3 regions of the Bradyrhizobium sp. SZCCHNR2028 genome follow, and region 2 is predicted to be linked to each of the others. Evidence: predicted binding sites of a transcription regulator. Region 2 holds the regulator's gene; each other region holds the start of a gene.

The links. The regulator PhoB, encoded in region 2, activates phosphate uptake and scavenging genes when phosphate is short. The targets are predictions, from matches to a motif close to TGTCATNNANCTGTCAT.
Region 1: a site for PhoB is predicted at 1,335-1,351, ahead of QX121_RS23860 (glycerophosphodiester phosphodiesterase family protein). Genes of this name have one in related genera too.
Region 3: a site for PhoB is predicted at 1,720-1,736, ahead of QX121_RS24930 (YbhN family protein). Genes of this name have one in related genera too.

The regions. Positions count from the first base shown of each region.
Region 1 covers NZ_JAUHJF010000017.1:53,326-56,599, forward strand. Annotated here, with positions in the region: gene QX121_RS23855 (3' terminal RNA ribose 2'-O-methyltransferase Hen1) at 1-1,159, opposite strand, end outside; gene QX121_RS23860 (glycerophosphodiester phosphodiesterase family protein) at 1,355-2,359, shown strand; gene QX121_RS23865 (TROVE domain-containing protein) at 2,418-3,274, opposite strand, start outside.
Region 2 covers NZ_JAUHJF010000002.1:183,447-186,720, forward strand. Annotated here, with positions in the region: gene pstB (phosphate ABC transporter ATP-binding protein PstB) at 1-810, shown strand, start outside; gene phoU (phosphate signaling complex protein PhoU) at 841-1,557, shown strand; gene phoB (phosphate regulon transcriptional regulator PhoB) at 1,574-2,281, shown strand; gene QX121_RS04020 (trypsin-like serine protease) at 2,427-3,274, shown strand, end outside.
Region 3 covers NZ_JAUHJF010000018.1:135,854-139,127, forward strand. Annotated here, with positions in the region: gene QX121_RS24925 (hypothetical protein) at 1-369, opposite strand, end outside; gene QX121_RS24930 (YbhN family protein) at 473-1,564, opposite strand; gene QX121_RS24935 (ferritin-like domain-containing protein) at 1,949-2,455, shown strand; gene QX121_RS24940 (hypothetical protein) at 2,530-2,964, opposite strand; gene QX121_RS24945 (hypothetical protein) at 3,073-3,274, shown strand, end outside.

The sequences.
Region 1 (3,274 bases), on a different contig from region 2:
TCACGGCGCGCGGACGCGCTGCGCCGAACACGACGCGCTCGACCAGCGGCAGCCGGTCGGGATCGAGATGCTCGATCACCTCGACCAATGCAGCAGCATCGACGCCGGCCCAGCGGTCGTCGCGATAGGTCAGCGAGCCGTGGAGAAGCGTGACGCGGCCTTCGGGCGGGCCGCCTGGCCATCCCAGCTTCAGTCGCCTGGACGCGCGCTCCAGCTCATGCGCGGCAGGATCGAGCCCGATCAGCCGGGTCACCCAGCGCTCACGCACGAGGAGCTGCAGCAGCTTGCCTTCGCCGCAGCCGAGGTCGGCGATGGCCTTGGCGCCGCTCGTGCGCAGCGCGTCGACGACCGCTTCCATCCGCAGGTCGTTGAGCCGGATCGGCCGTTCCAGCGTGTCCTCGGACTCGCTGCGCGCCTCCGGCTCCAGCGCGTCGTCCTGCGTCTCGGGCGCAAGGCGTTCCAAAGCCGCGCGTGCGAGTACGGCGCGGTGGCGCAGATAGCGGCGCACGATCAGCTCCCTCGCAGGATGCGCGTCGAGCCAGCCTTGGCCGCGCTTGAGCAGCTTGTCGATCTCCTCGTCGCCGACCCAATAGTGCTTGGCGTCGTCCATCACGGGGATCAGCACGTAGAGATGATTGAGGAGCGCGCTGAGCCGCGCGGTGCCGCGCAAGGTGAGCCGGACGTAGCGGCTCGACGGATCGCCTTGCGGTCCCGGGATCGTGGTGAGATCGACCTGCCAGCCGAGCGGCTCGAACAAATGCCGCAGCACGGCTTCGCCGCCGCGCAGGGGCAGGGGTGTCACAACCGCTTCGAGTGAAATGGCGCTGTCGGCGAGCTCCTGGCGCGCGCTGCTGACGCCGTTCATCGCGGTCCGGAACGCCTTGTTCAGCGCGACCGACAGGAACGACGACGCGGCATAGGGCCTGTCGTTGACATATTGGTCGAGCAGCCCGTCGCTCTGGCCTTTGCCGCGGACGAGGCCGATCGGGTCGACGTCGAGCACCAGCGCCGCCTCACAGCGGCTCTCGCGGGCCTCGGGATAGAAGATCAGCGCCTTGCCATAGGTGAGCTCGAGCTCATGCAGCCTGTCGGGATGCTTGTTGAGCAGGTAGCCGAGATCGGTGGCGGGCTGGTGGGTGGTGGCGATGGACAGAAACATGAGGTCAGATACCGGATGAGGAAACAACGATCCAGTGCTTCGAAGCCAAAGTTTGGCGGTGGCCGTTCTCGCATTCGCTTTCGCATCGGCTCTGGGAGCGCTGGACAAAAGGTGCGCCATCTCCGCAGGACGACTCTTGCGGAGAACGAGGGCAGGGACGCAATTCGGCTCGAATCGTCATGGAATTGACTTCGCATGAGCAGAGTCCTGAAAATCGCCGGGCTGCTGGTGCTGATCTGCGCCGGCTTCATGTTCTTCAACAACGCCAATCTGCAGGTGACAAAGGAGGCTGGGCGGCTGCATCTCCTGGCTCATCGAGGTGTGTCACAGCAGTTCGATCGCACCGGCCTGACGAGCGAAACCTGCACTGCGGCGCGCATGCTGCCGCCGACGCATGAGTATCTCGAGAACACCATCGCCTCCATGCGCGCCAGCTTTCTGGCCGGCGCCGATATCGTGGAATTCGACGTGCATCCGACCACCGATGGCCAGTTCGCGGTGTTCCATGACTGGACGCTCGACTGTCGCACCGATGGCAAGGGCGTCACGCGCGAGCATGCGATGACGGCGTTGCGGCAGCTCGACATCGGTTATGGCTACACCGCCGATGGCGGCCGCACCTATCCATTCCGCGGAAAGGGCGTCGGCCTGATGCCGTCGCTGGACGACGTGCTCGCGACCTTTCCGGACAAGTCGTTCCTGATCAACGTCAAGAGCAATGATCCGGCGGAAGGCCGGCTGCTTGCCGCGGCACTTGCACCGATCGACGCTGCGCAACGCGGGCGGCTGATGGTGTATGGTGGCGATGCGCCGATCGCGGCGCTCAGGGCGGCGCAGCCGGGGCTGAAGGTGATGTCGCGCGGCATGCTGAAGAGCTGCCTGCTGCGATATATCGGATATGGCTGGACGGGGCTGGTGCCGTCCGCATGCCGGAACATGATGGTGCTGGTCCCGGTCAATGTCGCGCCGTGGCTCTGGGGCTGGCCAGACCGTTTCCTCGAGCGCATGGCACAAGGAGGAAGCAGCGTCTTCGTGGTCGGTGCCTATCATGGCGAGACATTCTCCACCGGACTGGATTCGCCGGACGACATCGCCCAGTTGCCCAAGAACTTCGCTGGGGGCGTGATGACGGACGAGATCGAAACGGTGGCGCCGCTCCTGAAGCGCGCTCCGCAAGGAGATCAATCGAGCCGGCCGTAACCGCGCAGCATGGGAAGGAGACCCGGGCGCGTCTGTGACGTGTCCGGGTCCGTTGTCGTCAGTGCAGGGTGGCGCCTCGCAGCGTCTCCTCCTGCGCCGCGATCCAGGCGATCACGGCCTCGGAGAAGCCGTCGACCCGCGTCCAGGGTCCGTAACCGACCCCGTGCTGGTACGACGCCACGTTGACCATGGTCCCGCGCGCCTTGGGCGACGGCACCGCATCGTGGCTCTGCTCGTCGGTGAAGACGATCAGGCGGTCTCCCTTGCGGTCGATCTCGCCGACCGCACGGCCGAGATAGGTCCCGGAATGCGGCTGCGACCCGAGGATCGCATCGCGCAGCGCAAAGCCACGGCGCGGCGGCACCTTCACGACCTTGTCGCTGAACGTGAAGATTTCCACCTCGTCGCAGACCTCGCGGGCGAGGATCGCGAGCCCGCACGCAGCCTCCGCGCGCGTCATCTCTGACTGCGCGGACAGCTTCGCGAACATCGATCCCGAGACGTCGATCAGGAGCCGCGTGCGACCTGGCAGCCGCGCGTAGCCCTTGATCGCGCCCAGCATCGCCTGCTCGAGCTCGGGCTCGAAGTCCGGCGCATGCCGCGCCGCCGTGATGAACCGATACGGCAGGATCCTGTCCGTCCGCATCGTCTCGATCGCGGCTGCGATGGTTGCCCGCGGCACCCCGACCTCCCGCATCAGGCGCAGGTTGCGCAACAGCGCCAGCGCTCCGAGCCGCTTCTCGGCGAGCAGCCGCTCGAAGCTTGCGCGCTTGTCCGCGCCCTTCGACAGCGCGACCTCCCAGGTGTCGGGCGAGGGCAGCTCGCTTGCGGCGAGCTGCTTCCACACCGCCTCCTGGGCGGCATCCCTGGGCTTGGCGTGCACCAGGAACAGGACGTCGCGGAGCCGCACCGGTC
Region 2 (3,274 bases):
TCCGTCTCCGTCAGTCAGCCCAATCACGCTCTTCACGGCAAGGCGCTTCCGGATGCGCCGGCCAAGGTGACCGCGCGCAACCTCAACTTCTACTACGGCGACCATCACGCGCTGAAGAACATCAACCTGTCGCTGGGCACCAACCGCGTCACCGCGTTCATCGGCCCGTCCGGCTGCGGCAAGTCCACGCTGCTGCGCATCTTCAACCGGATGTACGATCTCTATCCGGGCCAGCGCGCGACCGGACAGCTGATGCTCGACAACACCAACATCCTCGATCCCAAGCTCGATCTGAATCTGCTGCGCGCCCGGGTCGGCATGGTGTTCCAGAAGCCGACGCCGTTTCCGATGACGATCTACGAGAACATCGCCTTCGGCATCCGCCTCTATGAGAAGATCTCGAAGTCGGAGATGGACGACCGGGTCGAGAAGGCGCTGCGCGGCGGCGCGTTGTGGAACGAGGTCAAGGACAAGCTCAACGCCTCGGGCCTGTCGCTGTCCGGCGGCCAGCAGCAGCGGCTGTGCATCGCGCGCACCGTGGCGGTCCGGCCGGAGGTGATCTTGTTCGACGAGCCGTGCTCGGCGCTCGATCCGATCTCGACCGCCAAGGTCGAGGAGCTGATCCAGGAGCTCGCCGAAAACTATACGATCGCCATCGTGACGCATAACATGCAGCAGGCGGCGCGCGTCTCCGACAAGACCGCCTTCATGTATCTCGGCGAGCTGATCGAGTTCGACGACACCAGCAAGATCTTCACCTCGCCGAGTGATCGGCGGACCCAGGATTACATCACCGGCCGGTTCGGCTGACGCCGACGACATTGTCTTCAGGAGATCATCATGGCCAGTGAACATACCGCCAAGGCGTTCGACAGCGATCTGCAGGACCTCACCCGTCTGGTATCGGAGATGGGCGGCCTCGCGGAGCGGCTGATCGTCGATTCCGTCGATGCGCTGGTGCGGCGCGACATCGCGCTCGGCCAGAAGGTGGTCGCCACCGACGCCGAGGTCGACAAGCTGCAGCGCATCATCGAGGAGCGCGCCGTGCTCACGATCGCCCGTCGCCAGCCGATGGCGGTCGACCTGCGCGAGATCGTCGGCGCGATGCGCGTGGCGACCGATCTGGAGCGCATCGGCGACCTCGCCAAGAACATCGGCAAGCGCGTCGCGGCGCTGGAGAGCGACTTCCATCCGCTGAAGCTGATCCGCGGCCTCGAGCACATGACCGATCTGGTGCAGTCGCAGGTCAAGACGGTGCTGGACGCCTATGCCGCGCATGACCTGCCGGCGGCGATGACGGTGTGGAAGGGCGACGAGGAAGTCGACGCCATCTGCACCTCGCTGTTCCGCGAGCTCCTGACCTACATGATGGAGGATCCGCGCAACATCTCGTTCTGCATCCACCTGATGTTCTGCGCCAAGAACATCGAGCGCATCGGCGATCACGCGACCAACATCGCCGAGACTGTATTCTATATGATCGAAGGCCAGCAGATCATGGACAAGCGCCCGAAGGGCGACATGACGAGCTTCGCGACGACGATTCCCGGTAACTAAGAGAGACGGTTCAGACATGGGCGCCCGAATTCTGGTGGTGGAGGACGAGGAGGCGCTGACGACGCTGCTGCGCTACAACCTCGAGGCCGAAGGCTACGAGGTCGAGACCGTGGCGCGCGGCGACGAGGCCGACACGCGGCTGAAGGAGCGCGTTCCGGATCTCGTCGTGCTCGACTGGATGCTGCCGGGCCTCTCCGGCATCGAGCTGTGCCGCCGCCTGCGCGCGCGCTCCGAGACCCGGCAACTGCCGATCATCATGCTGACGGCGCGCGGCGAGGAGAGCGAGCGCGTGCGCGGACTCGCCACCGGCGCCGACGACTACATCGTCAAGCCGTTCTCGGTGCCGGAGCTCCTGGCGCGCGTGAAAGGCCTGCTGCGGCGGGCGAGCCCGGAGCGGCTGGCGACCGTGCTGTCCTATGGCGACATCGAGCTCGACCGCGAGAAACGCCGCGTGGCGCGCTCGGGGCGGCCGATCGATCTCGGCCCGACCGAATACCGCCTGCTCGAATTCTTCCTCGAGCACCCCGGCCGCGTGTTCAGCCGCGAACAGCTGCTCGACAGCGTTTGGGGCCGCGACATCTACATCGACGAGCGCACCGTCGACGTCCATATCGGCCGCCTGCGCAAGCTGCTCAATCCCGGCCGCGAGCAGGACCCGATCCGCACCGTGCGCGGCGCCGGTTATGCGCTCGATGATCGCTTCGCCAAGAGCGAGCAGGTGTAAGGGCGATGGGCGTGAGGATGAAGAAGGTGTGAGGCGCGAGCGGGCCCGATTGAGGAGATCGCGGTCCGCTTTCCGCCACGCCGCCGCCGTCTTGATCGTGTCTGCTTCGTGGCCCGTCACGATGTTTCGGTCCCAGCGGACGCCCTTGATCAAGACCATCATCATATCTCTTGCCGTGCTGCTCGGCAGCCTGGCGGGCGCCCCGGCCGCCGAGCTCGAGGACGCGGTCGCGGCGGCAGGCAACGGGCAGCATGCGGCGGCGATGCGACGGCTGCTGCCGCTGGCCGCCAAGGGCGATGCGCGGGCGCAGTTCGACGTCGGCTTCATGCAGGCGTTCGGCTGGGGCGTGCCGCGTAATCCGAGCGAGGCGCTGGCCTGGTACCGCAAGGCCGCCGATCGGGGGCTCGCCGTCGCGCAACATCATCTCGGCATCGCCTACGTCAATGGCGAGGGTGTTGCCTCGAACTACGGCGAAGCCAGTCGCTGGTTCAGCCGCGCGGCGGCGCAGGGCTTCGCCCAGTCGCAATACATGCTCGGCCTGATGCTGCTCGACGGCCGCGGTGTGAAACAGGACGTCGTGCAGGGCTATGCCTGGCTGGTGATGGCGGGCCGTAGTGGCGTGCGATCGGCCGGCCGCGACGTGCAGCGGGTCAGGTTGACCGAGCCGCAGCGCGTCCAGGCCCAGAGCGCCATTGCGTCCTGGCAGCCGAAACCGGAATCGGCGGATGCGGGCATTGCCACTCCGCGTCCGGAGCAATTGCTCGGGCTCGATCGCCACATCGGCGAGGTCGTCGATCCCACCTCCTGGCCGGCGTCGTCGATCGGCGTCGTCACCGTCGCGCAATACTCGAGCGGCGGCTGGTGCACCGGCACCCTGGTGGCGCCGCGCGTCGTGCTCACCGCCGCGCATTGCGTCTTCAACGGCGTGGCGCAGGTCAGCCCCGGCAATGTCCGCTTCCTGGCCGGCATGAACCGTGGCACGCCGGCGGCATC
Region 3 (3,274 bases), on a different contig from region 2:
GCGCACGGTGACCGGATGGTCGATGGGGGTGAGATAGCTTTCCTTGACGTTGTCGCGCGTGCACGGCTCGTTGACGCGGCCGGCGAGGTCGATGCAGAGCCGGTTGACGACGTTGCGCGCCCAGCCGCGGCCGTCGCTCTGCACTCCCAGCGCCTGCTCGGCGGCGAGGATCGAGCGGTCGCGTGTGCTCTCGGTATGCAGCAGGAAGTCGCGCTCCTCGCGGAAGAGACGGAAGCGGTTGCGCACCTCCCAGCTGATCTGCAGCGGCGCTGCGCCGAACTGCGCGGCCGCCTCGGTGGCGGCGAGAGGGGCGAGCAGGCCGGCCAGGACGCAGGCGGCGAGCAGCGGACGAGGGGGAATTCGGGTCATGCGCAAGGATTCACGTCAGCGATGGGGCGGAAATAAGAGGACCGCACGCGAGTTCAACCGGTCGAGGATCGAACCGTCGCATCGTCCGCGAGAGAATTGCTGCTCAGCGCTGGGAGTGGCGCTTGATGCGCTGGGGAACCGCGGCAGGGGCCGTGGCGGCGGCGCGCTTGGCGGCGACCTCGTCCTCGCAGGCGGCGTTCAGCCGGCGCCGCTCCTGCCACGGCTTGACGACGTTCATCCAGAGCTCCCTGATGCCCATGATCGAGATCGCGATGGCGAAGGGGATCACGAAATAGAGCACGCGGAAGACGAGCAGGGTGGCCAAGAGCTGCTCGCGGCCGAACTGCGGCAGCGCCACCAGCATGGCGGCATCGAACACGCCGATGCTGCCAGGCGCATGGCTGGCAAAGCCGAGCAGGGTGGCGAGGATGAACACCACCGACAGCGACAGGAAGTCGATCGGAGGATCGGCGGGGACGAGCAGGTACATCGCCAGCGCGCAGAAGCCGAGGTCGACGACGCCGATCAGGATCTGCACCAGCGTGAGCTGCGCGGAAGGCAGCACCACCTTCCAGCCGTTCTGGCCGAGCTGCCGGCGGTTCTTGCCGGCGGTCAGCCAGCCGAGATAGGCGAAGATCGCGCCGAGGATGCCGATCGCGATCAACTGGTTCATCGCCGGGGGTAACTGGTCCATCGCGGTGGCGGCCGCCGGATGCAGGGTCATGCCGATGCCGAGTACGAACAGGTTGCCGAGCCAGAAGGTCAGGCCCGACAGGAAGCAGATCTTGGCGACGTCGATCGCGGACAGGCCGTAGTCCGAATAGATCCGGAACCGGATCGCGCCCCCGGTGAAGACGGTGGCGCCGATGTTGTGGCCGATCGAATAGCTGGTGAAGGCGCTCATCGCTGCGATGCGATAGGGGACGTGTTTCTTGCCAATCGTTCGCAGTGCAAAATAGTCATAGAAGGTCAGCGTGCAGAACGCGCCGATCACACACAAGGCCGCGAGCGCGATGTGACCGAGCGGGATTTCGGTGAGCGCCGTCAGGATGACGCCGGCATCGACGCCCTTGAGTGTGCGCACGAGCGTCGTGATCGCGAAGGCGATGATCGCAAGGCTCGCTGCAATCCCCAGCCGCTTCCAGCCGATCCATTTCTTGAAGCCACGCGAGAGCGTGGTCAGCAGGCGCTGCATTCATCCTCCCGGCGGGGCGGTACTAGTTCTTGGAAAAGAGGCGAAACCATTGGTCGATGGAGGCGGGCAATTCGTGACAGCCTGTTCCTTATGCTAAAATGCGCGCCTTGTGCAGTCCTTGACACAGCTCAGCTCCGACCCATGCGGCGCGGGTCTGTCACACTTCAGTCACATGGCTGGCGGCCGCCTCAGTTCGGTCCAATTGGTTACGCGCGCGGTTCACGAGCAAACCTGGCCCTCTGCGACCGGTTCCGGCCGGCAGGGCCGGTTGCGCCGGAACAACCGCCGTGGCCGTCGGTTAGCGCCCCGCGGGCACAGCGAACATGGCGACGATCGGTCGGGGAGGGATCTGCCATGTTCCCGAACCAAGAGGACATGAGGCAAATGGGACTGTTCACCAAGGACATCAAGACGATGAACGATCTGTTCGTTCATCAGCTGCAGGACATCTATTACGCCGAGAACCAGCTCGTCAAAGCGCTGCCAAAGATGGCGGACAAGGCGACGGATCGGAAGCTCAAGCAGGGCTTTCTGACCCATCTCGATGAGACGAAGACGCATGTGACGCGTCTCGAGCAGGTGTTCAAGATGCACGGCATCGCGGCCAAGGCGGTCGACTGTCCGGCGATCGACGGCATCATCGAGGAGGCCGAGGAGGTCGCCGGCGAGGTCGACGACAAGGCCGTGCTGGACGCAGCGCTGATCAACGCCGCCCAGGCGGCCGAGCACTACGAGATCACGCGCTACGGCAGCCTGATCGCCTGGGCCAAGCAGCTTGGCCGCAGCGACTGCGCCGCCGTGCTGCAGAAGACGCTCGACGAGGAGAAGGCGACCGACATGAAGCTGACCAAGCTCGCCGAGAGCGGCGTCAACCTGCGCGCCGCAAGCTGATCGCGTCACCAGTCGATGAGACAAAACGCCGCGCGGACATCCCGCGCGGCGTCGTCGCATCCGGATGCCGCGCGTCAGCTCTTACGCAACGCGAAATTGGCGCCGCAGAACGCCATCAGGGCACCGAGGCAGAGCGCGGCGAGGCCGGCCAGCACACCTGAGGCCGACGGCACCGGGCTCGGGCCGGAGATCGCCTGGCCGATGCCGGCCAGCATCAGTACGCCGACCACGACCAGGAAGTTGCGCATCCGCTGCGGGATCTCGCCCGACACCGCGCTGTGCATGATGTTGGCGATGAAATAGCCCGAGGAGAAGCCGACGGTGGCGATCAGCCACCAGGCGATCGCCGACCCGGCCGGCATGAAGGCGCCGCTCTCGGTCTGCCACAGGCCGCCGAGATCGAGCCCGTAGCGGGCGCCGAGCATGTGCACGGCCAGCGCCAGCAGCACGCCGGCGGCCATCGCTCCGGCCAGGATCAGGTGCCGCGGAAAATAGATCGTTTCGCTCATGCTCCGTTTGTAGGATAAGGCACGCGCCACGCGCAACAGGACCGATCCATTTCCCAGGACATCACCACAGAAGGCCATGACGCGATCCGCTACGCCTACAAGGCGTCGTTGATCGGCGCCGCGCAGCAGTTCGAGCTCACGGGGCAGGGCCTGTCGTGGCGGTTCGCCGGCCGCACCGGCCTGTGGCCGTACGCCGACATCGCCGCGATCCGGCTGTCCTACCGGCCGGTGTCGATGCAGGCGAAGCGTTTTCGTGCCGACATCACCCATCGCGATGGCCGCAGGCTGAGCATCATCTCGACTTCCTGGC